DNA from 2 places in the Streptomyces sp. NPDC030809 genome. Region 1 is predicted to be linked to the other one. Evidence: predicted binding sites of a transcription regulator. Region 1 holds the regulator's gene; the other holds the start of a gene.
What was found. The regulator HrcA, encoded in region 1, represses chaperone genes, less so after heat shock. The targets are predictions, from matches to a motif close to TTNGCACTCNGNNNNNCNGAGTGCNAA.

Region 1 (14,627 bases):
CCGTCGGCCTCCGGGTCGTCGCGGTGGGTGCCCTGGTGGCCGCCGGCCTCGATGCCCTGGACGCACACGGCCTGGGCGCCGGCGCTCTGCGCGGTCCGGGCCTCCTCGGCCGAGGTGACGGTGACGGCGGTACGGGTGCCCGCCCGGTGGAACGCGTCGAGGGTCGCGGGGTCGGGGCAGCCGAAGGTGAAGGAGACGAGGGGCACCGGGTCGTCGAGCAGGATCGCGACCTTGGCGTCGTAGCCGTCGTCGGAGCAGGCGAAGACGTCCTCGCTGAGCGGGGTGTCGTACCAGGTGGCCTCGCCGGCGAGCTGCCCCCGGTAGGCCTCGACCGAGGCCGGGTCGGCGGCCGCCGGCTGCGGCATCAGCAGGTTGACCCCGAAGGGGTGGGGGCTGAGCGCGCGCAGCCGCTTGATCTCCTGGTACATGCCGTCGGCGGTCTTGTAGCCGCCCGCCAGGAAGCCGAGTCCGCCCGCCGCCGAGACGGCCGCGGCCAGCTCGGGGCAGGAGCCGCCGCCCGCCATGGGAGCCTGCACGACCGGGTACCGGCAGAGGGCGCTCAGTGCGGAGGACATGAGCGCATCGTGCCATGTCCCCCGCAGCAGGCCGAATCAGGTCATCCGCCTGGCATAGTCCGCCGGACGGAACCCGCCACGGGCCGTCCGCCGCCCGTGCGGGCGGCGGAACGGCGACCGGTCGGCGGCGTTGAAAACGGCCTCGCAGCGGCGGTCAGCGGCCGTTGAAGGCGTCCTTCAGGCGGCTGAAGAGACCCTGCTGCCCGGGCTGGAACTGGCCCAGCGGGCGCTCCTCGCCGCGCAGCTTGGCGAGCTGGCGGAGCAGGTCCTCCTGCTGCGGGTCCAGCTTGTTCGGGGTCTGGACCTCGACGTGGACGATGAGGTCGCCGCGGCCTCCGCCGCGCAGGTGCGTGACTCCGCGCCCGTGCAGCGGGATGGACTGGCCGGACTGGGTACCGGGCCGGATGTCCACCTCCTCCATCCCGTCCAGCGTCTCCAGCGGGCACTTCGTGCCCAGGGCCGCCGCCGTCATCGGGATGGTGACCGTGCAGTGCAGGTCGTCGCCGCGCCGCTGGAACACCGGGTGCGGGAGCTCGTGGATCTCCACGTACAGGTCGCCGGCGGGGCCGCCGCCGGGGCCGACCTCGCCCTCGCCGGACAGCTGGATCCGGGTGCCGTTCTCCACGCCGGCCGGGATCTTGACCGTGAGGCTGCGGCGGGAGCGGACCCGGCCGTCGCCCGCGCACTCGGGGCACGGGGTCGGGACCACGGTGCCGAAGCCCTGGCACTGCGGGCAGGGGCGCGAGGTCATGACCTGGCCGAGGAAGGACCGGGTGACCTGGGAGACCTCGCCGCGGCCGCGGCACATGTCACAGGTCTGCGCGGAGGTGCCGGGTGCGGCGCCCTCGCCGGAGCAGCCGGTGCACACGACGGCCGTGTCGACCTGGAGCTCCTTGGTGGTCCCGAAGGCCGCCTCGTCGAGTTCCAGGTCCAGGCGGATCATCGCGTCCTGGCCGCGGCGGGTGCGCGAGCGCGGACCGCGCTGCGACGCCTGCCCGAAGAAGGCGTCCATGATGTCCGAGAAGTTGCCGAAGCCGCCGGCGCCGAAGCCGCCCGCGCCGCCCCCGCCGCCGGAGGCCGACAGCGGGTCCCCGCCGAGGTCGTAGACCTGCTTCTTCTGCGGGTCCGACAGCACCTCGTACGCGGCGTTGATCTCCTTGAAGCGCTCCTGCGTCTTGGGATCGGGGTTCACGTCCGGGTGCAGCTCGCGCGCGAGCTTGCGGAAGGCCTTCTTGATCTCGTCCGGGGACGCGTCGCGGCGCACGCCGAGTACGGCGTAGTAGTCCGTGGCCACTTACGACTCCGCCAGGATCTGTCCGACGTAACGTGCCACTGCGCGTACCGCTCCCATCGTTCCGGGGTAGTCCATGCGGGTCGGTCCGACCACGCCGAGTTTGGCGACTGCTTCGCCGCCCGAACCGTAGCCGACCGAGACGACGGACGTGGAGTTCAGTCCCTCGTAGGCGTTCTCATGCCCAATGCGTACGGTCATGCCCGATTCATTGGCCTCGCCGAGCAGCTTGAGGAGCACGACCTGCTCCTCCAGCGCTTCCAGCACCGGCCTGATCGTGAGGGGGAAATCGTGCCCGAAGCGGGTGAGATTGGCGGTGCCGCCGATCATCAGCCGCTCCTCGGTCTCTTCGACCAGGGTCTCCAGCAGGGTCGCGAGGACCACCTGCACCGTGCCGCGGTCGTCGGTCTCGAACGACTCGGGCAGGTCCTGCACCAGCTGCGGCACGTCCGCGAACCGGCGGCCGACGACCCGGCTGTTGAGCCGGGCCCGCAGGTCGGCCAGCGCGGCCTCGCCGAAGGGCGCGGGCGCGTCGACCATCCGCTGCTCGACCCGGCCGGTGTCGGTGATCAGGACGAGCATCAGGCGGGCGGGCGCGAGCGCGAGCAGTTCCACGTGCCGCACCGTCGAGCGGGTCAGCGACGGGTACTGCACGACCGCCACCTGCCGGGTCAGCTGCGCGAGCAGCCGGACCGTGCGGCCGACGACGTCGTCGAGGTCCACGGCGCCGTCCAGGAAGTTCTGGATGGCGCGGCGTTCCGGCGAGGACAGGGGCTTGACCCCCGCGAGCCTGTCGACGAACAGCCGGTAGCCCTTGTCGGTCGGGATGCGGCCGGCGCTGGTGTGCGGCTGGGCGATGTAGCCCTCGTCCTCCAGCACCGCCATGTCGTTGCGCACGGTGGCAGGCGACACGCCGAGCTTGTGGCGCTCCGTGAGTGCCTTGGAGCCGACCGGCTCCTCCGTCCCGACGTAGTCCTGGACGATGGCGCGCAGCACCTCGAGTCTGCGTTCGCTGAGCATCGCGCACACCTCCAGCTGTGATGCCTGTTCGTTTCCGTTGCGGTCCTGCTGCTGGCACTCGTGCCGTCCGAGTGCCAGAGATCCCCCGGTCAGTGTACGGCGGGGAGGTACGCCCCTAGCAAGGGCGGCCCGTCAAGGTAGCGTCGCGGCATGGACGTCCGATGGGAAGAGGCGGGGTGGGAAGGGCTGACCGGACGCACCGGCCGGCGGCGCCTCCCGGTGTGGGACTGCACGGTGGGACTGGTGGTCGGGGACGATGCGGTCCTCCTGATCGACCCCGGTTCCTGCGTGCGCGAGGGGGCCGAGGTGCGCGCGCAGGCGGAGCGGCTGGCGGGCCGCAGAGTGACCCATATCGCATTCACGCACGGCCATTTCGACCATGTCCTGGGCGCGGCGGCCTTCTCGGGGGCCGAGGTGTACGGGGCGGTGGGGCTGGACGGGCTGATGCTCGCGGGGCGCGACCTGCTCCGGGACTCCGCGGTCCGGCACGGCCTGGCCGAGAAGGAGGCCGCGGAGGCGGTGGAGCTGCTGGTCCCGCCCCGGCACCTGGTCTCGGGCGAGTGGACGCTGGAGCTCGGCGGGGTGCAGGTGCTGCTGGCGAACGTCGGCCCCGGGCACACCCGGCACGATCTCGCGGTGTGCGTGCCCGGCGAGCGCGAGGTGGTGTTCTGCGGGGACCTCGTGGAGGAGTCCGGCGAGCCCCAGGCCGGCGGCGACGCGGTCCGCAGGCAGTGGCCCGCCGCCCTCGGCCGGCTGCTGTCCCTGGGCGGCGAGGAGGCGGCGTACGTGCCCGGGCACGGCGCGGTGGTGGACGCGGCGTTCGTCCGTGCGCAACGCGCCACACTGGCGGAGCGTTTCGGCGTGTCGGCCCCCTGAGGGCCCGCCCCTGCCTAGTGTCGTCCGAATGCGCGAATACTCACCCGACCTGACCCCGCCGTGGAAGCGGAGCGCGGCCCGACCGGTGCCGGAGGTGCCCGCGGACCCCGGCCTGGTGGTCGAGGTGGCCGGTACGGACTTCTGCGGGGCGGTGACGGCCTGCGAGGGCGGCACGGTCACGCTGGAGGACCGCTTCGGCAAGCGCCGCGTGTTCCCGCTGGAGCCGCGCGGCTTCCTGCTGGAGGGCGCGCCGGTCACCCTGGTCCGCCCGGCCCGCCGGCCCGCCGCCCCCGCCCGTACGGCTTCGGGCTCGGTGGCCGTCCCGGGGGCCCGGGCCCGGGTGGCGCGGGCGGGCCGGATCTACGTGGAGGGCCGCCACGACGCGGAGCTCGTGGAACGGGTGTGGGGCGACGACCTGCGGATCGAGGGCGTGGTCGTGGAGTACCTGGAGGGCGTGGACGACCTGCCGGCGGTGGTCGCGGACTTCGCCCCGGCCGCGGACGCCCGGCTGGGCGTCCTGGTCGACCACCTGGTCCCGGGCTCGAAGGAGTCCCGGCTGGCCGCCGCGGTCGCCGGCCCGCACGTCCTGGTCGTCGGCCACCCGTACGTGGACGTCTGGCAGGCCGTGAAACCGTCCTCCCTGGGGATTCCCGCCTGGCCGGTGGTCCCGCCCGGCCAGGACTGGAAGACGGGCGTCTGCCGGGCGCTGGGCTGGCCGTCCGAGACGGGGGCGGCGTGGCAGCACGTCCTGTCCCGCGTCCGCTCGTACCAGGACCTGGAGCCGTCCCTCCTGGGCCGCGTCGAAGAGCTGATCGACTTCGTCACGGCCCCGTAGCCCCGACCCTGCCGGCTTTTCCCGCCGGGCGGCGAACTCCGGCCCGTCCGGCGTTTGAGAACCGGGGGTGTGGGGCGGAGCCCCCGCTTCGGGAAGGGGCGGGTGGAGGGAGAGCCCCGCGCAGCGGCGGGGCCCCGTCAATCCACCAGGTCGCGGACCACCGCATCGGCCAGCAGCCGCCCTCGCAGGGTCAGCGCGGCGCGGCCGTCCCGGTAGGCCGCCTCCTGGAGGAGGCCGTCAGCCAGGGCGCGCCGAGACGCGGCCAGCCCGGCCGGCGCCAGCAGCGTCAGCGGCACCCCTTCCAGCAGCCGCAGCTCCAGCAGGATCCGCTCGACCCGCCGGTCCTCTTCGGACAGCAGCTCCCGCCCGGCCCCCGGCGAGCGCCCCTCCGCCAGCGCCGCCGCGTACGCACCCGGATGCTTGACGTTCCACCACCGCACCCCGCCCACGTGGCTGTGCGCCCCGGGACCTGCGCCCCACCAGTCCGCCCCGCGCCAGTACAGCTCGTTGTGCAGGCAGCGCCCGGCCTCGGAGGTGGCCCAGTTCGAGACCTCGTACCAGTGGTAGCCGGCCTCGGCGAGCACCGAGTCGGCGATCAGGTAGCGGTCCGCGTGCACGTCGTCGTCCGTCATGGGCACCTCGCCCCGCCGGATCCGCCGGGCCAGCTGGGTGCCCTCCTCGACGATCAGCGCGTACGCGGAGACGTGGTCGGGTCCGGCGCCGAGGGCGGCGTCGAGCGAGGCCCGCCAGTCGTCGTCGGACTCGCCGGGGGTGCCGTAGATCAGGTCCAGGTTGACGTGCTCGAAGCCCGCCGCCCGCGCCTCGCCCACGCAGGCCTCCGGCCGCCCCGGCGTGTGCGTGCGGTCGAGCACCTTGAGGACGTGCTGCCGGGCGCTCTGCATGCCGAACGAGATCCGGTTGAAGCCGCCCGCCCGGAGCTCCGCCAGGTAGGCGGGGTCCACGGACTCCGGGTTCGCCTCGGTGGTGATCTCGGCGTCGGCCGCGAGGCCGAACTCCTCGCGGATCGCGGCGAGCATGCGGACGAGGTCGGCGGCCGGCAGCAGGGTGGGCGTGCCGCCGCCGACGAAGACCGTGCGGACCTCGCGCGGGTCGTCGCCGAGCACCTTGCGGGCGAGGCGGACCTCCTCGGCGAGGGTCTCGGCGTAGTTCTCGCGGGAGGCGAGGACCCCGCCGGTGCCGCGCAGCTCGGTGGCGGTGTACGTGTTGAAGTCGCAGTAGCCGCAGCGGGTGGCGCAGTACGGCACGTGCAGGTAGAACCCGAGGGGCCGGTCCGCCGCTCCGGTCAGGGCGGACGCGGGCAGCGACCCGTCTTCGGGCATGGGCTCGCCGTCGGGCAGTACGGAAGGCATGGGTCCATTCTCCCGCACCGCCGGACGGGCGGCCGACCGTCCGGTCCGGCCGCCCCGGCGGCGGGGAGCGGGACCCCGCGGCGGGCGGGGGCGCACCCCCGCCCGGCCGGCCTACGCCTCGCGCGCCCCCTCGTACATGCCGTCGATGACCGCCTTGAACTCGCGCTCGACGGCCGGCCGCTTCAGCTTCAGGCTCGGGGTCAGCTCCCCGTGCTCGACGTCGAGGTCCCGTGGCAGCAGCGCGAACTTCTTGATCGTCTGCCAGCGCTGGAGGCCCTGGTTGAGGGTGTCCACGTAGCCCTGGACCATCGCGCGGGTCTCCGGGGCCGCCGCGATCTCGGCGTAGGACTTGCCCTCCAGGCCGTGGTCCTTGGCCCAGCCGAGGATGGCGGGCTCGTCGAGGGCGATGAGGGCGGTGCAGTAGTTGCGGTCCGCGCCGTGCACGAGGATGTTCGACACGAACGGGCAGACCGCCTTGAACTGCCCCTCGACCTCGGCCGGGGCCACGTACTTGCCGCCGGAGGTCTTGATGAGGTCCTTCTTGCGGTCGGTGATCCGCAGGTAGCCGTCCGCGGACAGCTCGCCGATGTCGCCCGTGTGCAGCCAGCCGTCGGACTCCAGCACCTCGGCGGTCTTCTCCGGCAGGCGGTGGTAGCCCTCCATGATGCCCGGGCCGCGCAGCAGGATCTCGCCGTCGTCGGCGATGCGGACCTCGCAGCCGGGGAGCGGCTTGCCGACCGTGCCGGTGCGGTACGCCTCGCCGGGGTTGACGAAGCTGGCCGCGCTGGACTCCGTCAGCCCGTAGCCCTCCAGGATGTGGATGCCCGCGCCGGAGAAGAAGTAGCCGATCTCCGGGGACAGGCCGGAGGCTCCGGAGACCGCTGCGCGCAGCCGGCCGCCGAAGGCGTCGCGGAGCTTGGAGTAGACGAGGGCGTCGGCCACCTTGTGCTTCAGGCCCAGGCCCAGGGGCACCGAGGCGGTGCCGGTGCGGCGGAAGTTGTCCTGCGAGACCTTGGCGTACTCGCGGGCGAGCTCGGCGGCCCACTTGAAGATCTTGTACTTGGCGCCGCCGCCGGCGCGGGCCTTGGCGGCGACCCCGTTGTAGACCTTCTCGAAGATGCGCGGCACCGCGGCCATGTAGGTGGGCTGGACCACCGGCAGGTTCTCGATGATCTTGTCCACGCGGCCGTCGACGGCGGTGACGTGGCCGACCTCGATCTGCCCGGAGGTCAGCACCTTGCCGAAGACGTGCGCGAGGGGCAGCCACAGGTACTGGACGTCGTCCTTGGTGACCAGGCCGGTCGCGGCGATGGCCTTGGCCATGTACGACCAGTTGTCGTGCGGGAGGCGGACGCCCTTGGGGCGGCCCGTGGTGCCGGAGGTGTAGATCAGGGTGGCGAGCTGCTCGGAGGTGATCGCCCCGACCCGCTCCTTGACGGCCTCCGGGTGCTCCGTGAGGTACTCGGCCCCGCGCGCCTCCAGCTCGGCGAGGGTCAGCACCCAGCCCTCGGGGTCGCCCTCGGCCGCCTCGGCACCGGCCGGGTCGATGACGACGACGTGCGCCAGCTCGGGCAGGTCGGCGCGGCGCTCGCGGGCCTTGGCCAGCTGCCCGGCGTCCTCGGCGATGAGGATGCGGCTCTCGGAGTCCGAGAGGATGAAGGCCGACTCCTCGGCGTTGGTGCTGGGGTAGATCGTGGTGACCGCGCCGCCCGCGCACATCACGCCGAGGTCGCTCAGGATCCACTCGACGCGGGTGTTGGAGGCGAGCGCCACGCGCTGCTCGGGTTCCAGGCCCAGGCTCACCAGGCCGGCGGCGATGCCGTACACGCGCTCGGCGGCCTGCCCCCAGCTGAGCGACTTCCAGTCGTCCGGTCCCTTGCCGGAGGCCGCGGGCACCGGGTACCGGTAGGCCTCGGCGTCCGGGGTCGCGGCGACGCGCTCAAGGAAGAGGGCCGCCACCGAGGGCGGGCGGTTCTCGATCAAGGTCTGTGTGTCGCTCACGAGACATCCTCCGGACCACGCTGCACCGCGTGGGTTAACTGGCGAGTAACCATCGAGCAGAGATCAGCGTAGAGGGCGTCCGCCCGCCGCGTAAGGGGCGCCGAGCGGCCGCTTTATAACGAACGGGCCCCTGCGCGAGTGCGCAGGGGCCCGTCCGCAAGGCTGCCGGGGGGTGGCTACTTCTTGCCCTTGCCGCCGGACTCGTCGCTGGACAGCACCGCGATGAAGGCGTCCTGCGGGACCTCCACGGAGCCGACCATCTTCATCCGCTTCTTGCCTTCCTTCTGCTTCTCCAGCAGCTTCCGCTTACGGGAGATGTCACCGCCGTAGCACTTGGCGAGGACGTCCTTGCGGATGGCGCGGATGGTCTCGCGGGCGATGACCCGGGAGCCGACGGCCGCCTGCACGGGCACCTCGAAGGCCTGCCGCGGGATCAGCTCGCGCAGCTTGGCGACCAGGCGCACGCCGTACGCGTACGCCGCGTCCTTGTGGGTGATCGCGGAGAAGGCGTCCACCTTGTCGCCGTGCAGCAGGATGTCGACCTTGACCAGGCTGGACGCCTGCTCGCCGGTGGGCTCGTAGTCCAGGGAGGCGTAGCCGCGGGTCTTGGACTTCAGCTGGTCGAAGAAGTCGAAGACGATCTCGGCGAGCGGGAGGGTGTAGCGGATCTCCACGCGGTCCTCGGACAGGTAGTCCATGCCCAGGAGGGTGCCGCGGCGGGTCTGGCACAGCTCCATGATCGCGCCGATGAACTCGCTCGGGGCGAGGATCGTGGCGCGCACGACCGGCTCGTACACCTCGGAGATCTTGCCCTCGGGGAACTCGCTCGGGTTGGTGACCGTGACCTCCTTCCCGTCCTCCAGCACCACGCGGTAGACCACGTTCGGCGCGGTGGCGATGAGGTCGAGGCCGAACTCGCGCTCCAGGCGCTCGCGGACCACGTCGAGGTGCAGCAGGCCGAGGAAGCCCACGCGGAAGCCGAAGCCGAGCGCGGCGGAGGTCTCCGGCTCGTAGACCAGCGCGGCGTCGTTGAGCTGGAGCTTGTCCAGGGCCTCGCGCAGGTCCGGGTAGTCCGAGCCGTCCAGCGGGTACAGGCCGGAGAAGACCATCGGCTTCGGGTCCTTGTAGCCGCCGAGGGGCTCGGTGGCACCGCCCGTCATCTGGGTGATGGTGTCGCCGACCTTGGACTGGCGGACGTCCTTCACGCCGGTGATCAGGTAGCCCACCTCGCCGACGGAGAGGCCGTCGGCCGGCAGCATCTCGGGCGAGTTGCAGCCGATCTCCAGCAGCTCGTGGGTGGCGCCGGTGGACATCATCCGGATCCGCTCGCGCTTGTTGAGCGTGCCGTCGACCACACGGACGTACGTCACGACGCCGCGGTACGAGTCGTAGACCGAGTCGAAGATCATCGCGCGGGCGGGGGCGTCCTTGACGCCGACCGGGGCGGGGACGGTCTGCACCACGCGGTCGAGCAGGGCGTCCACGCCGACACCGGTCTTGGCGGAGACGCGCAGCACGTCGTCGGGGTCGCAGCCGACCAGGTTCGCCAGCTCCTCGGCGAACTTCTCCGGCTGGGCGGCCGGCAGGTCGATCTTGTTCAGGACCGGGACGATCGCGAGGTCGTTCTCCATCGCCAGGTACAGGTTGGCGAGGGTCTGCGCCTCGATGCCCTGGGCGGCGTCCACGAGCAGGATGGTGCCCTCGCAGGCCGCCAGCGACCGGGAGACCTCGTAGGTGAAGTCGACGTGGCCCGGGGTGTCGATCATGTTGAGGATGTGCGTCTTGCCCTGGCCCTCGCCCTCGGTGGGCGACCACGGCAGACGGACCGCCTGGGACTTGATCGTGATGCCGCGCTCACGCTCGATGTCCATGCGGTCGAGGTACTGGGCACGCATCTGCCGCTGGTCGACGACACCGGTCAGCTGGAGCATCCGGTCGGCGAGAGTCGACTTGCCGTGGTCGATGTGCGCGATGATGCAGAAATTGCGGATCAGCGCCGGGTCGGTACGGCTCGGCTCGGGCACGTGGCTGGGGATCGCGGGCACGCAAGGTCCTGATTCTCGGGCGATGACTATGGATACTCAGGCTCCATGGTCCCATGCGCGGGCGGCTGCGCTCGGTTTGGGCTGGTCCGACTGGGCCTGGTAGCCTGGGCAGCTGTGTCTCGTCTGCCCTCTAGCTCGCGGGACGCAATCCGAAGATCAACCTCTGAACCTGAAAAGGCTCTTTCGTGGCGAACATCAAGTCCCAGATCAAGCGGAACAAGACGAACGAGAAGGCCCGCCTTCGCAACAAGTCCGTCAAGTCCGAGCTGCGCACCTTCATCCGCAAGGCCAACGAGGCCGTCGCCGCCGGCGACGCCGAGAAGGCCACCGCGGCGGCCCGTGCCGCCTCGCGGAAGCTGGACAAGGCTGTCTCGAAGGGTGTCATCCACAAGAACGCCGCCGCCAACAAGAAGTCGGCGCTGGCCACCAAGGTTGCCACCCTCCAGGGCTGAGCACTCTGATGTGATCGCCGGGACGGAATCAGCGGGCCCTCTCATCCGCTCCTGACCGGCACCCCGTCCCACACGCGGCCTGCGTTCGCCACGCGGGTGTGGGACACCAGAAGTGAACCGGAGGCCCCGGTCCCGTCCTTCCCCAGGACGGGACCGGGGCCTCCGGCATGTCCGGGGTTCGCGGGTGTCCGGCTTCGCCCCGTCCGGGGGCGCCGGGGCGGTTAGAGTCCCCGGAACGGACGAGAGGGGCGGGGCATGGCCAAGGTCGACATCAGCCTGGACGCGGAACTGGTCGTGGAGGTGATGGTCCTCGCGGGCATCGGCTCCCCGCAGGACGCGGTGGAGGCCGTCGTACGCGACTACATCGCCCGGGGCCACCGCACGGAGGCCCGCACCGACCTCACCGGCCGCCACCTGCGCGACATCGACTCCCGGCCCCAGGACCCGCAGGGCTGAGCCCGGCCGGGCGGGGCGGGCGGACCGGGCAGGCGGGCGGGCAGGCGGGCGGGCCGGGCGGCGGGTACGGGTCGCGGGAGCGGTCGGTACGGGTCGCGGGGCCGTCGGAACGGGTCGCGGGGCCGTCGGAACGGGTCGGTCAGTACTGGTCGCGGCGGGCCGGGCGGGCGGCCCGGGCCACCGCCACCACCGCCTTCTCCAGGGCGTATTCCGGGTCGTCCCCGCCGCCCTTGACCCCGGCGTCGGCCTCGGCGATCGCGCGCAGGGCGGCCGAGACCCCGTCCGCCGACCAGCCGCGCATCTGCTGGCGCACCCGGTCGATCTTCCAGGGCGGCATGCCGAGGTCCCGGGCCAGGTCCCCGGGGCGCGCGCCGCGCGGAGCGGAGGCGAGCTTGCCGATGGCCCGGACGCCCTGGGCCAGGGCGCTGGTGATCATGACGGGGGCCACGCCGGTGGACAGGGACCAGCGCAGGGCCTCCAGGGCCTCCGCCGCCCTGCCCTCGACCGCCCGGTCGGCGACGGTGAAGCTGGAGGCCTCCGCCCGGCCGGTGTAGTAGCGGCCGACCACGGCCTCGTCGATGGTGCCCTCGACGTCCGCGCACAGCTGGGCGGCCGCGCTCGCAAGCTCGCGCAGGTCGCTGCCGATGGCGTCCACGAGGGCCTCGGTGGCCGCCGGCGTGGCCGAGCGGCCCAGCGCCCGGAACTCGGTCCGTACGAAGGCCAGCCGGTCGGCGGGCTTGGTCATCTTCGGGCAGGCCACCTCGCGGGCCCCGGCCTTGCGGGCCGCGTCCAGCAGCCCCTTGCCCTTGGCACCGCCGGCGTGGAGCAGCACGAGGCTGATGTCCTCCACCGGGTCGGCCAGGTACGCCTTGACCTCCTTGATGCTGTCCGCGGACAGGTCCTGTGCGTTGCGCACCACGAGGACCTTGCGCTCCGAGAACAGCGAGGGGCTGGTCAGCTCGGCGAGGGTGCCCGGCTGGAGCTGCTCGGAGGACAGGTCGCGCACGTCGGTGTCGGCGTCCGCGGCACGGGCCGCGGCCACCACCTCCCGCACGGCGCGGTCGAGCAGCAGCTCCTCCTGACCCACCGCGAGGGTGAGCGGGGCGAGCAGGTCTTCGGTGGGGTTCTTCCTGGTGGCCATCGCCGTCCAGCATCCCACGCCCCACCGACACGGCCCGCCCCCGCAGTGCCCCAGAATGGGACCCGTGAACGCTCGACACGTACTGGTGCTCCCCGACCGCGACGCCGCCGAGGAGGTGGCGGAGGAGGTCTCGGACCGCTTCGGCCTCTCCGAGGAACCCCAGCTGGTCAGGGACGCCCTGGCCGGGGAGGACGACGCCGAGGACGCCCAGTGGCTGGTCGTCGTGGAGGACCCGCAGGACCGCCTGGACCCCGCGGCGCTGGACGCTCTCACCGCGGAGTACGAGGGCTGGCTGGAGGCCCCGTAACGGCCCGGCGCCCCGCGGCGGCCCGGGGTACCACCGCGGTCCGCCTGCCGTTCAGTTCTTGTGCACGATCTGCACGTCGAGCGTCACCTCGATGCTCGACCCGATGGCGGCGATCCCGTGGGCCAGCAGGGACTGCCAGGTCAGGGTGAAGTCCTCGCGGTGCAGTTCGGTGGTGGCACGGCAGGCGGCCCTGGTCTCCCCCTCCATGCCGGTGCCGACCCCCAGGTACTCGGTGTCCAGGGTCACCGAGCGGCTGACCCCGTGCAGGGTCAGCGCCCCGGCCACGGCCCAGCGGCTGCCCGTGCGGTGGATGAACCGCTCGCTGTAGAACTCGATCGTGGGGTGCCGGGCGGCGTCGAGGAAGTCCCCGGACCTCAGGTGGTCGTCCCGCATCCGGACCCCGGTGTCGATGCTGGCCGCATCGATGATCACGTGCATGGCGGAGTCCTCCATGCGGTCCGCGATCCGCACGGCCCCGGCGAAGGTGTTGAACCGGCCGTGGATCCGGGCGAGTCCGATGTGGCGGGCGCTGAACGCGATGGCGGAGTGCGTCGGTTCTATCTCCCAGTGCCCCGGCCGCGGCAGCAGCGGCGGATCGACCGACTCCAGCAGGATGTCGCCGGGCCCCGGCGCCCCGCCGGCCTCGACCTGCGCCGCCACGTGGTACGGGGCGTAGCCCTCGGCCGTGACGGCCACCCGGTACTCGCCCGCGGGCACCGCCGCGAAGAAACCCCCGTACGGGTCGGTCTCGCCACCGAGGATCCGGCGCCCGATCGGATCGGTGACCTCGAACCGGGCCTGGCGGACCGGCTGGTGGAACTGGTCGAGCACCCGGCAGCTCAAGGCCCCCGCCTCCGGCGGCACCCCCTGGCTGTGGGCGGTATGCGGATTTCCGGCCGTCTCATTCCCCCGCCGGCGACCGAACATGGTCTATGCACCCCCGTGCTGTCTCGACTCGCACCCGTCTGGCGAAGACGCATTCGATCATGACGGCGTGTTGGGGGCAAACAGAATGGTCGCCCCGGTATGGCCGGGCCCGGCCGCTGGTGCCCGATGTAAGGAGCGGACCGCCGGTACGCCCTCACCGGCCGCCGCCGTCGGCCCGCCGGCACCGCCCGCAGCCCCGCCCCGGCGCCCGTGACGGCCACCGACCCGTCCGTGTCGGTCCGCAGCACGGCGGCCCCGGCCGCCCGCAGTGCCGCGACCGTACGCGCCGAGGGGTGGCCGTAGCGGTTCTCGGCGCCGACCGGGACGAGCGCCAGCCGGGGGCGGGCCCGGGCGAGCAGCCCGGGATCCTGGTGGGCGGAGCCGTGGTGGGCCACCTTCAGCACGTCCACCGGACCCAGGTCCGGACGCTCCCTCAGCAGCGCCTGCTGGGCGGGCGGTTCGAGGTCCCCCAGCAGCAACAGCCGTATGCCGGGCGCCTGCACCAGCAGGACCACGCTCGCATCGTTGGGCCCGCCCCCGGGCGGACCGCCCGGGGGCGGCCACAGCACCTGCCAGTCCAGCACCCCGGTCCGGCGCCGCTCCCCGGCCGCCGCCCGCAGCACCGGCACCCGGGCCGCCGCGGCCGCCGCCCGCACCGACCGGGCCTGCCCGGGCGGCTCTTCGAGCCCGGTGGTCTGGATCACCCCGACGGACCGGCCGCGCAGCACCCCGGCCAGCCCGCCCACGTGGTCCTGGTGGAAGTGGGTCAGAAGCAGCAGGGGCACCCGGGTCACCCCGAGGAGCCGCAGGCACCGGTCGACCGGCCCGGGTTCGGGTCCCGCGTCCACCACGACCGCGGTGCCCGGCCCGGCCGCGAGCACCCCGGCGTCCCCCTGCCCGACCGCGCACTGCACGTACCGCCAGTCCGGCGGCGGCCAGCCCGTCACCACCCGTGTCACCGGCACCGGCCGGACCACCGCGAGGACCAGGGCGAACGCCGCCGCCACGCACAGCCACCGGTACCGGACGAGCCGGGCCACGGCCGCCACCGCCACGACGGTGACCGCCGCCAGCAGCAGCCCGCCCGCGATCCCGCCCGGCCAGCCGGCCTCCGCGCCCGGCAGGTCCGCGCCGGTGCGCGCCACGGCCGCGATCCAGCCCGCGGGCAGCCCCGCGCACCGGGCGAGGGCCTGCGCCGCGGGCATCCACACCGCCGCCGCGGCCAGCGCCGCGAACCCGAGCACCGTCGCCGGACCCGCCGCCGGCTCCGCCAGCAGGTTGCAGGGCACGGCGACCAGGCTCACCCGGGCCGCCAGCACCGCCACCACCGG
Region 2 (14,627 bases), on a different contig from region 1:
CCCCCGCGCCTCAATCGCCGGCGAGGCTTGATGTGGGGGCTCCGCCCCCGCACCCCCGCGCCTCAAACGCCGGCGAGGCTTGATGTGGGGTGGCCCCGCCCCCGCACCCCCGCGCCTCAAACGCCGGCGAGGCTGGTTGGGGGTTCTGGCCCGGCCCCCGGGCCTCAAGCGTCGGCGGGCCTGGAATGCGGCCCCGCGGGGTCGGAGCGGGCTGGTGGGGGGGCGGTTATGGTCATGGCCATGCCGTCGCGCACGCTGCCCCCGCCTCCACCCCCCGCGCACCTGCGCGCCTGGCTGGACCCGGCACGGGTGCGCACCGAGCGGGCCGCAGCCCTCGCGGACCTGGCCCGCCACAGCCTCGGCCTCCCCCGGCTGCTCACCCTCTGGCTGGTCGCCGCCGTCTGCGCGCTCGGCTGGTCCTTCCTCGGCATGGCCCTGACCGCTTTCGAGGAGGGCGGCCGCAGCGAGACCGCGGTCGGCCTGTTCTTCGCCGTACTGGGCACGGGAGTGCTGGTCCCGGCCGGGCGCTGGGCGGCCGCGGCCGCCCGCCACGACCGCGAGGTGCGCCGGCTCCAGGGCGCCTGGGCCCAGGTGTGCCCGGATCCGGCGGTGGACGCGGCGCTCCGGGACCCGGCCCGCAGCCTGGGCTGGCTGCTCTCCTCGCTGGTGCTGTGCACGGCCGGCCTGTGGGTGACCTTCGGGATGTCGGTCGAACTCCGGCCCGGCGCGGACACGTACGCGGAGGTGGCCTCCCCGATGGGGCTCGGGATGATCCTCTGGATCACCGGCCTGCTCGGCGTGGCCCGCGCCGCGGCGCACTACCGCTGGGCGGTCCACGTGCACGGCACCGGCCGCCCCGGCCCCCTCCAAGACCCCGCCCCCGACCCGTTCGCCGGCCGGCTCCCGGAACCCTCCCCGACCCCGCCGCCCGCCCGCGGCCAGTCGCCGGCCTAGCCCCCCGCAGCCGTGCCGTCGGCCGGGGCCGGGGCCGGGGCCGCGACCGGGGTCCCGATCAGCATCGACGGGGCACCCGCGACGCGGGTCAGGACGACCGTGGCCGCGTTGCGGCCCTGGGGTTTGACCTTGCGGCGGAGTTCTTCCGGTTCGACGGCCGAGCCGCGCTTCTTGACGGTGAGCACCCCGACCTCCCGCTCGCGCAGCAGCGCCTTGAGCTTCTTCAGGTTGAAGGGCAGGACGTCGGTGATCTCGTAGGCCGTGGCGTACGGGGTCGGGCGCAGCTCGTCGGCGGTGACGTACGCGATGGTCGGGTCGATGAGCCGGCCGTTCACGGCCGCGGCCACCTCGGCGACGAGGTGCGCGCGGATGACCGCGCCGTCCGGCTCGTAGAGCCACCGGCCCACCGGGCCCGGCTCCGGGTCGGGCAGCGGTTCGGCCGTGGCCAGCGAGTCCCCGCGCGGGAGCAGGGTCGCGCGGACCGTGCCGGGGGCGGTGCCGAACCACAGCACGGCCTCCTTGACGTCCCCGCCGTCCGAGATCCACTCGGCCTCCGCCTCGGCGGGCACCGCCTCGTGCGGAATCCCCGGGGCGATCTTGATCGCCGCGTACTGCGCCGTACGGGCGGCCCCGACGGCCCAGGACAGCGGGGGCGAGTACGCCTCCGGGTCGAAGATCCTGCCGCGTCCGCCCCGCCGCGCCGGGTCCACGAAGACCGCGTCGTACCCGCTGGTGTCCACCTCGGTGACGTCCGCCTCGCGGACCTCGATCAGGTCGGCCAGGCCCAGTTCCTCGGCATTGGCGCGGGCCACCGCCGCGGTCAGCGGGTCGCGGTCCACGGCCAGCACCCGGATCCCGGCCCGGGCGAGCGCGAGGGCGTCCCCGCCGATGCCGCAGCACAGGTCGGCGAGGCTGCGCACGCCGAGCGCGGCGAGCCGCTCGGCGCGGTACGCGGCCACCGAGGCGCGCGTGGACTGCTCGACCCCGTGGGGCGTGAAGTACATCCGGTACGCGTCCTGCGCACCGAACTTCGCCACCGCGCGCTGCCGCAGCCGGGCCATGCCCAGGGCGGCGGAGACGAGCCCGGCGGGGTGGTCCCGGCGCAGCCGGGTCGCGGTCGCCAGTTCCTGCGCCGGGTCGTGGTCGCGCAGGGCGGTGAGGAGGGCCCGGCCCTCCTCGGTGCGCAGCGCGGCGAAGGCCTCCACTGCGGGGTCGGCGGCGGGGTCGGCTGCGGTGCCGGAGCCGGGGTCGGCTGCGGCCGGCGGGTGGGCGTTCACCTGCTCATTGTCGGCCAGTCGGTGGAAGGTGTGCGCTCGCCGGGGCCCTCCTCAGGGTGTCGCCGCGGCGCGGGAGTCCGCGGGTGACAGCATCCGCGCCATGCAGCTAGTACGACAAAAGGAACAAAAAGCCTCAACGGGAGCAGTGCGCGGCCGGTTCGGGGTGGCGCTGGCCGCGCTCCTGGTCGCCGCCCTCGGCACGGCCTGCGGGGCGGACGGGGACTCCGACGCCGAGCGGGCCGCCAAGGCCAAGGCGCTCGGCGGCCCGGCCGCAGCCGCGGACGCCGCCGCGAAGCTCCGGCAGGCCGAGGCGGCCCGGCTCGCGGCCGTCAAACGGTGGGGCCTGGCCCAGGTCCCGCTCAAGCCGCCGGCCCCGCCGAAGGAGAAGCCGGCGATCACCACCCGCCAGGGCTTCGAGATCGAGGGCGCCGAGGACGCCGACCAGCTCCCCCCGGTGTTCACGACCGTGCCCACCCAGGAGAAGGTCGTCTTCCTGACGATCGACGACGGCGCCGAGAAGGACCCCGAGTTCCTGCGGATGATGCAGGAGCTGCAGATCCCGTACAGCGCCTTCCTGAGCGACTACCTGGTTCGCGAGGACTACGGCTACTTCAAGAAGATGCAGTCCCTCGGCGTCACCCTCAACAACCACACGCTGAACCACCGCTACCTGCCGGCGCTGTCGTACGAGAAGCAGCGGCAGGAGATCTGCGGGCAGCAGGACACCATCCAGAAGCAGTTCGGCCGCCGCCCCACGCTCTTCCGGCCGCCGTACGGCAACTACAACGAGGACACGCTGCGCGCCGCCAAGTCCTGCGGGGTCAAGGCCGTGCCGCTGTGGAACTCCGAGGCCTTCCCGGACCGGATGGACTGGCGGGAATGGGACCGCGACCTGCACGCTGGTGACATCATTCTCACGCACTTCCGGGGCCGCGAGGACTGGAAGGGAACGATGCCTGACATGATCCGTCAGGTCATGAAGACCGTCACGGCCAAGGGATACGCCGTGGCCCGCCTGGAGGACTACTTGTGAGGAACGCGCGCCGGCTGACGGCCGGAACGCTGGCGGCCGGCGCGCTCGTGCTCTCGCTCGGGCTCACCGGATGCGCGCAGAGCGTGGATCCGATCGAGCGGCTGGGGCGCAAGGCCTCGGCCGACGTGACGGGCGGCCCCAGCGCCGGGGCGGCCCGTCCCCGGGCCGCCGGGCCCAGCGCCTCCCCGTCCCCCTCCGCACCCCCGGACGCCCACCGCGCCTGGGGGCTGTCCCGCCCGCTGGAGTTCGCGCCGAAGCCGGCGCGCAAGCCGGCGCTGCCCGCCGCGGCGCCGGGGCGGGTGCCGGTGGTGGACCGGATACCCGTGCCGGCGGGGGAGAAGACCGTCTTCCTGACCTTCGACGACGGTGCGGAGCGGGACCCGCGCTTCCTGAAGATGGCCGCCGACCTCCGACTGCCGATCAGCATGTTCCTGACGGACAGCGTGGCCGGCCCCGGCTACGGCTACTTCGAGAAGCTCCGGGACCTCGGCACGGGCAGCGCCGTGGAGAACCACTCGCTGACCCACCCCAACCTGCGCACCCTGTCGTACGACGCCCAGAAGGCGGAGATATGCGGGCAGCAGGAACGGCTGCAGAAACGCTTCGGCGAGCGGCCCCGCCTGCTGCGTCCCCCGTTCGGCAACTACAACGACGACACCTTGCGCGCCGCCAAGGAGTGCGGGCTCTCCACGGTGGTCCTGTGGCGGGCCTCGATGCAGATCAACAACCTCCGCTACGCCGAGGGCGAGGCCCTCGAACCCGGCGACATCGTGCTCGCGCACTTCCGCGGCCCCGGCGAGCTGAAGGGCTCGACGATCACGGAGATGACCACCCGGATGCTCCGGCGGATACAGGACCAGGGCTACCGGATAGGGCGCCTGGAGGACTACCTCTGACGGCCCGCCCCCGCAGCGCCCCCCGGCCCGCGGGCCCGCCCCCGCTCAGGCCGCCGGCGCCGGCGCCGGCTCGGGATCCGGCCCGGGCGACCGTGCGTCCGCCTCCCGCTGCCGCTCCGCGCTGTCGCTGATCCGCAGCAGCAGGGCGATCATGATCCAGTTGGCCACCAGCGAGGAGCCGCCCTTCGCCAGGAAGGGCAGGGCCTTGCCGGTGAGCGGGATCAGGCCGGTGACCCCGCCCGCCACCACGAAGACCTGGAGCGCGAGCGCCGAGGCCAGGCCCACCGCCAGCAGCTTGCCGAAGGGGTCCCGGGCGCCCAGCGCCATCCGCAGGCCCCGCTGGACCAGCAGCCCGTAGAGCAGCAGGACGGCCATGACCCCGGCCAGGCCCAGTTCCTCGCCCACCGTGGTGAGGATGAAGTCCGAGCGGGCCGCGAAGCCGATCAGCTCCGGGTGCCCCAGGCCCAGCCCGGTCCCCGTGATCCCGCCGCTGCCGAAGCTGAAGAGGGCCTGCGCCGACTGGTCCGAGACGATGCCCGGCGGCCGCCGGTCCGGCGGCAGGAAGATCGCCATCGGCTCCAGCCAGGCCGCGATGCGCCCCTTGACGTGCGGCTCGGTCGAGCCGACCGCGAAGGCACCCACCGCCGCCATGAACAGGCCGCAGACGATCCAGCTGGTGCGCTCGGTGGCCACGTACAGCATCACCACGAAGACGCCGAAGAAGATCAGCGAAGTGCCGAGGTCGCGCTCGAAGACCAGCACCAGCAGGGACACGATCCACACCGTGACGATCGGCCCGAGCTGCCGGCCCGGCGGCAGCCGCATCCCCAGGAACTTCCGGCCCGTCAGCGCCAGCGAGTCCCGGTGGATGACGAGGTACCCCGCGAAGAAGACCGCGATCATGATCTTCACGAACTCGCCGGGCTGGAGCGACATGCCGCCGAGGTAGATCCACCGCTTCGCGCCGTAGGTGTCGGCGGGCATGAAGGCGGGCGCGATCAGGAGGACCAGCGCCACGGCCATCGTGAGGTAGATGTACCGCTGGAGGTGCCGGTGGTCGCGCAGCACCGCCAGGATCGCCAGGCAGATCGCCACGCCGATCACGGTCCACAGCAGCTGCCCGGGCGCGTTCGCCGCCGCGTTCTTGAAGTTCGCCGTGTACGTCTGGTCCAGCCGGGCCAGCAGCACCAGCCCGACGCCCGTCAGCAGCAGCGACAGCGGCAGGATCAGCGGATCGGCGTACGCGGCGAACCGCCGCACGCCCAGGTGCCCCACCAGCGCGAGCAGCGACATGCTGATCGCGAACCCGGAGAGGTTCGCCGGCAGGGCGTCGTTCATCGCCAGGCCCACGCTCGCGTGCCCGCCCACCGTGATCGCGACCACGAAGACGAGCAGCAGGGCCTCGGTGCGGCGGCGCGCCCCGGCCGCCGTCCGGGCGCTCAGGGTCAGTCCGCGCACGGGCCGGGTCCGATGTGCTCGGCAATGGGGCGCTTTATCTTCATATCGTCTAGGACGTTCGCATCCCGTACGAGGTTCCCGGCCGCCCGGTGGCGTCCGCCGGCACCTCCACCCCCGCCGCTGCCCTCGGCGCCCTCGCCATCCTCACCCGTACGGCGGACCGCCGGACGTGTTTCGGGAGATCCGTGGTGGGCACTGTCGGCAATCGGGGGAGGTCGGGAGCCGCCCGGCGGCGCCGCGAGCAGCCGTGGGCCGCGGTTCCCCGGGGGTCCCCCCGCAACATCGCGCCGCGCGAATTGGCACTCCGCTTGACCGAGTGCTAATCACCGGAATAGTCTCGGGCCTGGCACTCGCCCCTGGTGAGTGCCAACACAGCGACGGGCAGGTCCGGCACCCGCGACGACGGATCCACCTGGTCGCCACCTCAGACAGTTAACCCCGTGAGATCTCCGAAGGGGGAGGTCGGATCGTGACGACCGCCAGCTCCAAGGTTGCCATCAAGCCGCTCGAGGACCGCATCGTGGTCCAGCCGCTCGACGCCGAGCAGACCACGGCCTCTGGCCTGGTTATCCCGGACACCGCGAAGGAGAAGCCCCAGGAGGGCGTCGTCCTCGCCGTGGGCCCGGGCCGCTTCGAGGACGGCCAGCGTCTCCCGCTGGACGTCAACGTCGGCGACATCGTGCTGTACAGCAAGTACGGCGGCACCGAGGTGAAGTACAGCGGCGAGGAGTACCTCGTCCTCTCGGCTCGCGACGTGCTCGCGATCGTCGAGAAGTAATCACCCCGAAGCAGATTTGCTTTGAACTGCGCCCCTGGCCACCCCGCTGAAGCCGGGCGGCGAGGGGCGCAGTTCGTTGAAACCCAGATTTTTCGAGAGGGCTGAACCGCTCCCATGGCGAAGATCCTGAAGTTCGACGAGGACGCCCGTCGCGCCCTCGAGCGCGGCGTCAACAAGCTTGCCGACACGGTCAAGGTGACGATCGGCCCCAAGGGCCGCAACGTCGTCATCGACAAGAAGTTCGGCGCCCCCACCATCACCAACGACGGTGTCACGATCGCCCGCGAGGTCGAGATCGACGACCCGTACGAGAACCTGGGCGCCCAGCTCGTCAAGGAGGTGGCGACCAAGACCAACGACATCGCGGGTGACGGCACCACCACCGCGACCGTCCTGGCCCAGGCGCTGGTCCGCGAGGGTCTGCGCAACGTCGCCGCCGGCGCCTCCCCGGCCGCCCTGAAGAAGGGCATCGACGCCGCGGTCAAGGCGGTCTCCGAGGACCTCCTCGCGACCGCCCGCCCGATCGAGGACAAGACCGACATCGCCGCCGTGGCCGCGCTCTCCGCGCAGGACCAGCAGGTCGGCGAGCTCATCGCCGAGGCGATGGACAAGGTCGGCAAGGACGGTGTCATCACCGTCGAGGAGTCCAACACCTTCGGCCTGGAGCTGGAGTTCACCGAGGGCATGGCCTTCGACAAGGGCTACCTCTCCCCGTACATGGTCTCCGACCAGGAGCGTATGGAGGCCGTCCTCGACGACCCGTACATCCTGATCAACCAGGGCAAGATCTCCTCCATCCAGGACCTCCTGCCGCTGCTGGAGAAGGTCATCCAGGCGGGTGGCTCCAAGCCGCTGCTGATCATCGCCGAGGACGTCGAGGGCGAGGCCCTCTCCACCCTCGTCGTGAACAAGATCCGCGGCACCTTCAACGCGGTGGCCGTCAAGGCCCCCGGCTTCGGCGACCGCCGCAAGGCGATGCTCCAGGACATGGCCACCCTCACCGGTGCCACCGTCATCGCCGAGGAGGTCGGCCTCAAGCTCGACCAGGCCGGTCTGGACGTGCTGGGCACCGCCCGCCGCGTGACCGTCTCCAAGGACGACACCACGATCGTGGACGGCGCCGGCTCCTCCGAGGACGTCCTCGGCCGCGTCAACCAGATCAAGGCCGAGATCGAGGCCACGGACTCCGACTGGGACCGCGAGAAGCTCCAGGAGCGCCTCGCGAAGCTGGCCGGCGGCGTGTGCGTGATCAAGGTCGGCGCCGCCACCGAGGTGGAGCTGAAGGAGAAGAAGCACCGTCTGGAGGACGCCATCTCCGCGACCCGCGCTGCGGTCGAGGAGGGCATCGTCTCCGGTGGCGGCTCCGCTCTGGTGCACGCCGCGAAGGTGCTCGACGGCAACCTGGGCAAGGACGGCGACGAGGCCACCGGTGTCGCGGTCGTCCGCCGCGCCGTGGTCGAGCCGCTGCGCTGGATCGCCGAGAACGCCGGCCTCGAGGGCTACGTCATCACCTCGAAGGTGGCGGAGCTCGAGAAGGGCCAGGGCTTCAACGCCGCCACCGGCGAGTACGGCGACCTGGTCAAGGCCGGCGTCATCGACCCGGTCAAGGTCACCCGCTCCGCCCTGGAGAACGCCGCCTCCATCGCCTCCCTGCTGCTCACGACCGAGACCCTGGTCGTCGAGAAGCCGGCGGAGGAGGAGGCCGACGCCCACGGTCACGGCCACGGTCACGGCCACAGCCACTGACGCGTCCGCGCGCTTCTGCAGGAAGGCCCCCGGCCCGCCGTTCACCCGGCGGGGCGGGGGCCTTCCCGTGTCCGGGCGGCCGAGCGGGCGTCAGTCCATCATGCCCAGCTGCCGCATCAGGCCCATGGCGTCGTAGTGCCACCAGCCTTCCTTGATCATGCCGTCCTGACATCGGAAGACCGTGGTGCCGGTCATCGTGCAGGACTTGCCGGTGGGGGCGACGCCCATGAACTCCCCCTTGTGCGTGCCGGTCCAGGTCCACAGCGTGGTGACGTAGTCGTCCTGCGCCATCTGGGCGTCACGGGTGAAGGTGAAGTCGAAGGCGTTGCGCCACATTTGGACGTCCTCGCGGATCGCGGCGTGCCCGGTCTTGTCCACGGGGTTGGAGATGTCGTGGTCGCGGTAGTCCGAGGCGAAGATCTCCTCGATGACGGACATGTCGCCCTTCATGGCGATCTCGTCGTACATCCGGTTCACCAGCATGGTGTTGAGGTGCTCGTCGCGGACCGCGTCGAGGTTGGTGAACGTCGGCATGCCGTCGCACAGGGCCACCATCTCGTGGAACATCCGGTCCGTCTCGGGGAGGTTGGAGTTCTTCATGGCCTCCTCGTACGACGGGAACTCGACGAAGTTCACGTAGTGGTCCGTTTGGTCGCGGTCCTTGCCCACGATGCTGTGGGTGACCGTGCGCTTGCCCTGGCTCTGGGCGACGTACTTGTCCAGCAGGTCGTTCATCGCCTCGGGCTGGTGAGTCCTGTAATCGACCAGTTGTACGAATGTCATGGTGGTCTCCCGTGCTGGGTGGGACCTGTCCAGTTTAGGGAGAATTCACCCGTTCGGCCCGGTCTACCAGCGGGTCACTGGGGCCCGTACTTGCGACCCGTACGGGAGGACACCCCGCCCAGCAGCCCGCGCGGGGTCAGCTTCACGATGCCCATCAGCGCCTTGTACCGGGGGTCCGGGATGGAGACCGTACGGCCGCGTGCGAGGTCGGCCAGCGCCGCCGCCACCAGCTTGTCGGCGTCCAGCCACATCCAGTTCGGGATGTTGTCGGTGCCCATCCCGGCCCGCTCGTGGAACTCGGTGCGCACGAACCCGGGGCACAGCGCCATCAGCCGCACCCCCGAGCCGGCCAGGTCGCGGGCCGCGCCCTGGGTGAACTGCACGACCCACGCCTTGCTCGCGCCGTACGTGCCGCGGGGCACGAACGCCGCCACGGACGCCACGTTGACCACCCCGCCGCGGCCGCGCTCGCGCATGCCCGCAGTGGCCGCCGAGGTCAGCCGCAGCACGGCCTCGATGTGCACCTTGAGCATGGCCAGCTCGTCGGCCATGGCCACGTCGAGGTAGCGGCCCTTGTTCCCGAAGCCCGCGTTGTTCACCAGCAGGTCCACCGGGTTCCTGCGGTCCGCGAGCCGGGCCTCGACCGCCGCGATGCCCTCCTCCGTCGACAGGTCCGCGGTCAGCACCTCGGCCTCGATCCCGTGCCGGTCGTGGAGCTCGGTCGCCTGCTCGCGCAGCCGCTTGGTGTCCCGGGCCACCAGCACCAGGTCGTTCCCGTCGGCGGCGAGCCGCCGGGCGAAGGCGGCGCCGATGCCCGCCGTGGATCCCGTGATCAGAGCAGTCGTCATACGGGAAACCTAGCCTCCGCAGGCGTCAGGCCCGCGCGTCGCTGCCGTACTTCGCCACGTACGCGCGCGCCGTCTCCTGCGAGGACGGGGGCATCGCGTCGCCCGCCGCGAGGGTGCGGGGCAGGAGCTCGCGCTCGGTCGTGAAGGCGCGGAACCAGAAGCCCACCGTGACTTCGTGGTCCGGGCGGTGCAGGATCTCGACCCGGTCGCCGGGGGAGATCTCCCCCGGCTCGACCACCCGCAGGTACGCGCCCGGCCGCGCCGCCCGGGTGAACCTCTTGACCCAGCCGGCCTCGCCCAGTGCGCCCTGGAAGGTGCGGCAGGGGATCCGGGCCGCGGCCACCTCCAGCACCAGGTCCCGGCCCACCCGCCAACGCTCGCCCAGCAGGGCCCCGTTCACGTCGAGGCCCGAGGTGGTGAGGTTCTCCCCGAAGAGCCCGCCGGTCAGCTCGCGTCCGAGCTCGGCCTCCCACCAGTCCAGGTCCTCGCGGGCGTACGCGTACACGGCCTGGTGGTCCCCGCCGTGGTGGCGCAGGTCGCAGATGGCGTCCCCGGCGAGCCCGCTGCCGCCGGTGCCGCGCGGGCCGGGGGCGGCGACCTGCACCGGGCCGGCCACCGGCTGCTTGCCTATGCCGGTGAGGCCGCCCTCCGTGTCGGTGTAGTCGACGGCGGTCGCGCGGCCCAGGTTCACGGAGATCAGATGCATGGGGGGAACGCTAACCGAGCGGTCTCAAAGTGACCAACCACAATTGGCGCGCTCGTCAAAGCGGGCCTTATGCTCGAAGGGTGATTGAGGCACGTCATCTCCGCGTCCTGCGCGCCGTGGCCGCTACCGGCTCCTTCTCCGCCGCGGCCCGCGAGCTGGGCTGCACCCAGCCCGCCGTCAGCCAGCAGATGAAGGCGCTGGAGCAGGGCGCCGGCACCCCGCTGCTGATCCGCACCGGCCGCGAGATGCGCCTGACCCAGGCCGGCGAGGTGCTGGTCCGCCATGCCGCCGGCATCCTCGCCGGGCTCACGGCCGCCGAGGAGGAGGTCGCCGCCATCGCCGGGCTGCGCGCCGGGCGGGTCCGGCTGGTGTCCTTCCCGAGCGGCAGCTCCACCCTCGTGCCCACCGCGCTGGCCGCGATGCGCGCGGAGCACCCCGGCACCCGGGTCTCGCTGGTCGAGGCCGAGCCGCCGCGCTCGGTGGAGATGCTCCGCGAGGGGGACTGCGACGTGGCCCTCGCCTTCCGCTACGCCGGGGCGGCCGACCCGGCGGAATGGGCGGACCTGGTGGTCCGGCCGCTGCTCACCGACAAGCTGGTCGGCCTGGTGCCGGAGGGGCACCCGCTGGCCGGCGCGGAGCGCGTCGGAATGGCCGAGCTGGCCGACGAGCCCTGGATCGCGGGCTGCCCGCGCTGCCGCCGCCACCTCGTCGACGTGTGCGAGGAGGCCGGCTTCACCCCGCGCATCGACTTCGCGACCGACGACTACCCGGCGGTGGTCGGCCTGGTCGGGGCCGGGCTCGGGGTGGCGGTCCTGCCCGAGCTGGCGGTGGAGTCCGTACGGGCCAAGGGAGCGCGGACCGTGGCGGTCGAGCCCGCGGTGCGGCGCGAGGTGGTCGCCCTCACCCTGCCGGACCTGGCCCGGGTGCCGGCCGTCGCCGCCACCCTCGACCACCTGGAGCGGGCCGCGGCCCGCTGACGTCCCCCCGCGCGCCGGGCCCCGCAGGGTGCGGGGCCGGCGGCACGGCAGGCCGGGGGAGAAACGTTCCTTCGGTGGGTGCTCCGGTTGGTGCCTCGGTCAGTGCGCGGGCGTCCCGCTCACGCTGGAGGCGGGGATCAGGCGGTGGCGGGCGCGGCCCATCAGCTCCTCGCGCTCGTCCTCGGTCAGCCCTCCCCACACCCCGTAGGGCTCGCGGACGGCAAGGGCGTGGGCGGCGCACTCCGCGCGCACCGGGCATCGCATGCAGACCTCTTTAGCCGAGGCCTCGCGCGCGCTCCGGGCCGCGCCCCGCTCGCCCTCCGGGTGGAAGAAGAGGGAGCTGTCGACCCCTCGGCAGGCTGCCAGCAGCTGCCAGTCCCAGAGGTCGGCGTTCGGTCCGGGGAGGCGGGAGAAATCTGCCATGGGTAGTCCTTGAGGCCGGTACTGAGACGGATACGGACCAACTAGCCATATCTACTATCCGAGTAGATGTAAATATGACTCATTGGGAATCTAGCCTCAGACACATGCCAAACGGAAGGAAAGCCGCCAAATAGGGCATAGCTCCAGATGGAGGACAGCTGGCTTGTGGCGCCCGTGTTGTGTTGGCGTCCTCACGTAGAGTGCCGAAGGTGTCCGTCCGACCCGTAACTCTTTCGAGTGACCATCGTTGAGAGTGCGAAGGCGGTTGAACGAAGAAGTTCCCGGACAGGTGTCCGAGAGCATCGACCGCACAGGTGACGATACGTACCAGCCTGGAGGCTCAAGGTGACGCGCATCAGCAGCTGCGGAGGGCGGCCATGACATCCGTCCTCGTCTGCGACGACTCCCCGCTTGCCCGAGAGGCGCTCCGTCGCGCGGTGGCCACCGTGCCCGGCGTCGAGCGTGTGACCACGGCTGCCAACGGCGAGGAAGTCCTCCGCCGCTGGGGCGCCGACCGTTCCGACCTCATCCTGATGGACGTACGGATGCCCGGCCTCGGCGGGGTCGAGACCGTGCGCCGGCTGCTCTCGGCCGATCCGGGCGCCCGCATCATCATGCTGACCGTGGCCGAGGACCTGGACGGGGTCGCCCTCGCGGTCGCCGCGGGGGCCCGCGGCTACCTGCACAAGGACGCCTCGCGCGCCGAGCTGCGCGCGACGGTCACCCAGGCCCTGGCCGACCCGACCTGGCGGCTCGCCCCGCGGCGGCTGCGCTCGGCCGAGATGGGCGCCGCGCCCACCCTCACCGCACGCGAGATCCAGGTGCTGGAGGGCATGAGCCACGGGCGTTCCAACGCCGAGATCGGGCGCGAGCTGTTCCTCTCCGAGGACACGGTCAAGACGCACGCCCGCCGGCTGTTCAAGAAGCTGGGTGCGTCCGACCGGGCGCACGCCGTGGCGCTGGGGTTCCGCTGGGGCCTCGTCCGCTGATCGCGTTGCGGTCCCCGTCCGCCTCCGTGCGGGCGGGGCGGCGCGCGGCCGGTGCGCCCGGCGGCGGTCCGCGGGTCCCGGCCGCAGCTCCGGGAGTCTCCGCGAGTCTTGCCGTATCCGGTGTGCGCGAGGGGGTTGGCGGGGCAGAATCCGGGGGACGTGTCGCTTCGCCCGCGATGCCGCATCCTTGAGGGTGGGAGACCATCCAGGGGCGGACGCCGGCGCAGGCGCTGCTGCCTCGGGGACCATTCGGCCGAGCGGGAGGGGAGGGCGTTGACGATGAGTTCCGGCGCGCCCGCTCATAACGCTTCGGTGCACAACACGGGCCACGGTGCCGCGGAACGTCCGGCGCCGAGGCACCATGGATTGATGCGCGACGACGAGGCCAAGGGGTCGCCCACGGCCACGGACCCTTCGGGGCCCCCCAAGAACAGCGGCGCCGGCGCAGTCGGTGCCCTGGTCCGTCGTGCGGTCGAGGGCGACGAGCAGGCCACTCACGACCTCCTCGCCCACGTGCACCCGCTCGCGCTCCGCTACTGCCGGACCCGGCTGTCCCGGCTCCCCGGGGACGCCCGGCACTTCGTCGAAGACCTCGCGCAGGAGGTCTGCGTGGCGGTCCTCATGGCCCTGCCGCGGTACCGGGACACCGGCCGCCCCTTCGAGGCCTTCGTCTTCGCCATCGCCGCCCACAAGGTCGCCGACCTCCAGCGGGCCGCCATGCGGCACCCCGGCAGTACGGCCGTGCCCTCCGATGAGATGCCGGAGCGGCCGGACGACTCGCTGGGCCCCGAGGAGCGGGCGCTGCTGAGCAGCGACGCGGCCTGGGCCAAGAAGCTGCTGGCCAATCTGCCGGAGAACCAGCGCGAGCTGCTCGTGCTGCGGGTCGCCGTCGGGCTGACCGCGGAGGAGACCGGGCAGATGCTGGGGATGTCCCCGGGCGCGGTGCGCGTGGCGCAGCACCGGGCGCTCTCCCGGCTGCGTGCGCTGGCCGAGCAGTGACCGGCGCGCCGAATCGATCAAGGCGGTTTGAAACTCGTAGGAATCCACGAAAATTTGGGTCGATCTTGATCGTGGAATGAGACGCCTCGGTATCCCGTTAGCATGGACATCCGCGCTGAGCAAGACCATCTGGGAAGGTGTCATGACTGTCAACGGTGACGGAGTGCCCGACAAATTCGCCTCTCTCGGGCTGACCTACGACGACGTCCTGCTGCTGCCGGGCGCGTCGGACATGGCGCCGGACGAGATCGACACCTCCTCCCTCATCTCGAAGAACGTCCGGGTGAACGTCCCGCTGCTGTCCGCGGCCATGGACAAGGTCACCGAGGCCCGGATGGCCATCGCGATGGCCCGCCAGGGCGGCGTCGGCGTGCTCCACCGCAACCTCTCCATCGCGGACCAGGCCAACCAGGTCGACCTGGTCAAGCGCTCCGAGTCCGGCATGGTCACCGACCCGATCACGGTGCACCCGGACGCGACCCTCCGCGAGGCCGACGAGCTCTGCGCGAAGTTCCGCATCTCCGGCGTCCCGGTCACCGACGCCGCCGGCAAGCTCCTCGGCATCGTCACCAACCGCGACATGGCCTTCGAGTCGGACCGCAGCCGCCAGGTGCGCGAGGTCATGACCCCGATGCCGCTGGTCACCGGCAAGGTCGGCATCTCCGGCGTGGACGCCATGGAGCTGCTGCGCCGCCACAAGATCGAGAAGCTGCCGCTGGTCGACGAGTCGGGCATCCTCAAGGGCCTCATCACCGTCAAG

Region 2: a site for HrcA is predicted at 5,915-5,941, ahead of groES (co-chaperone GroES). Genes of this name have one in related genera too.

What each region holds. Positions count from the first base shown of each region.
Region 1 covers NZ_JBVIDV010000002.1:161,576-176,202, forward strand. Annotated here, with positions in the region: gene ACZ407_RS03435 (nitronate monooxygenase) at 1-575, opposite strand, end outside; gene dnaJ (molecular chaperone DnaJ) at 730-1,869, opposite strand; gene hrcA (heat-inducible transcriptional repressor HrcA) at 1,870-2,886, opposite strand; gene ACZ407_RS03450 (MBL fold metallo-hydrolase) at 3,037-3,762, shown strand; gene ACZ407_RS03455 (DUF3097 domain-containing protein) at 3,791-4,597, shown strand; gene hemW (radical SAM family heme chaperone HemW) at 4,735-5,967, opposite strand; gene ACZ407_RS03465 (AMP-dependent synthetase/ligase) at 6,079-7,968, opposite strand; gene lepA (translation elongation factor 4) at 8,145-10,013, opposite strand; gene rpsT (30S ribosomal protein S20) at 10,199-10,465, shown strand; gene ACZ407_RS03480 (DUF2191 domain-containing protein) at 10,721-10,921, shown strand; gene holA (DNA polymerase III subunit delta) at 11,061-12,062, opposite strand; gene ACZ407_RS03490 (hypothetical protein) at 12,118-12,369, shown strand; gene ACZ407_RS03495 (YceI family protein) at 12,421-13,296, opposite strand; gene ACZ407_RS03500 (ComEC/Rec2 family competence protein) at 13,209-14,627, opposite strand, start outside.
Region 2 covers NZ_JBVIDV010000004.1:235,481-250,107, forward strand. Annotated here, with positions in the region: gene ACZ407_RS07830 (hypothetical protein) at 241-954, shown strand; gene ACZ407_RS07835 (class I SAM-dependent methyltransferase) at 951-2,231, opposite strand; gene ACZ407_RS07840 (polysaccharide deacetylase family protein) at 2,332-3,264, shown strand; gene ACZ407_RS07845 (polysaccharide deacetylase family protein) at 3,261-4,160, shown strand; gene ACZ407_RS07850 (FtsW/RodA/SpoVE family cell cycle protein) at 4,206-5,618, opposite strand; gene groES (co-chaperone GroES) at 6,088-6,396, shown strand; gene groL (chaperonin GroEL) at 6,511-8,142, shown strand; gene ACZ407_RS07865 (ester cyclase) at 8,233-8,925, opposite strand; gene ACZ407_RS07870 (SDR family NAD(P)-dependent oxidoreductase) at 9,000-9,773, opposite strand; gene ACZ407_RS07875 (MOSC domain-containing protein) at 9,799-10,479, opposite strand; gene ACZ407_RS07880 (LysR family transcriptional regulator) at 10,560-11,456, shown strand; gene ACZ407_RS07885 (WhiB family transcriptional regulator) at 11,556-11,879, opposite strand; gene ACZ407_RS07890 (response regulator transcription factor) at 12,257-12,868, shown strand; gene ACZ407_RS07895 (sigma-70 family RNA polymerase sigma factor) at 13,238-13,867, shown strand; gene guaB (IMP dehydrogenase) at 14,010-14,627, shown strand, end outside.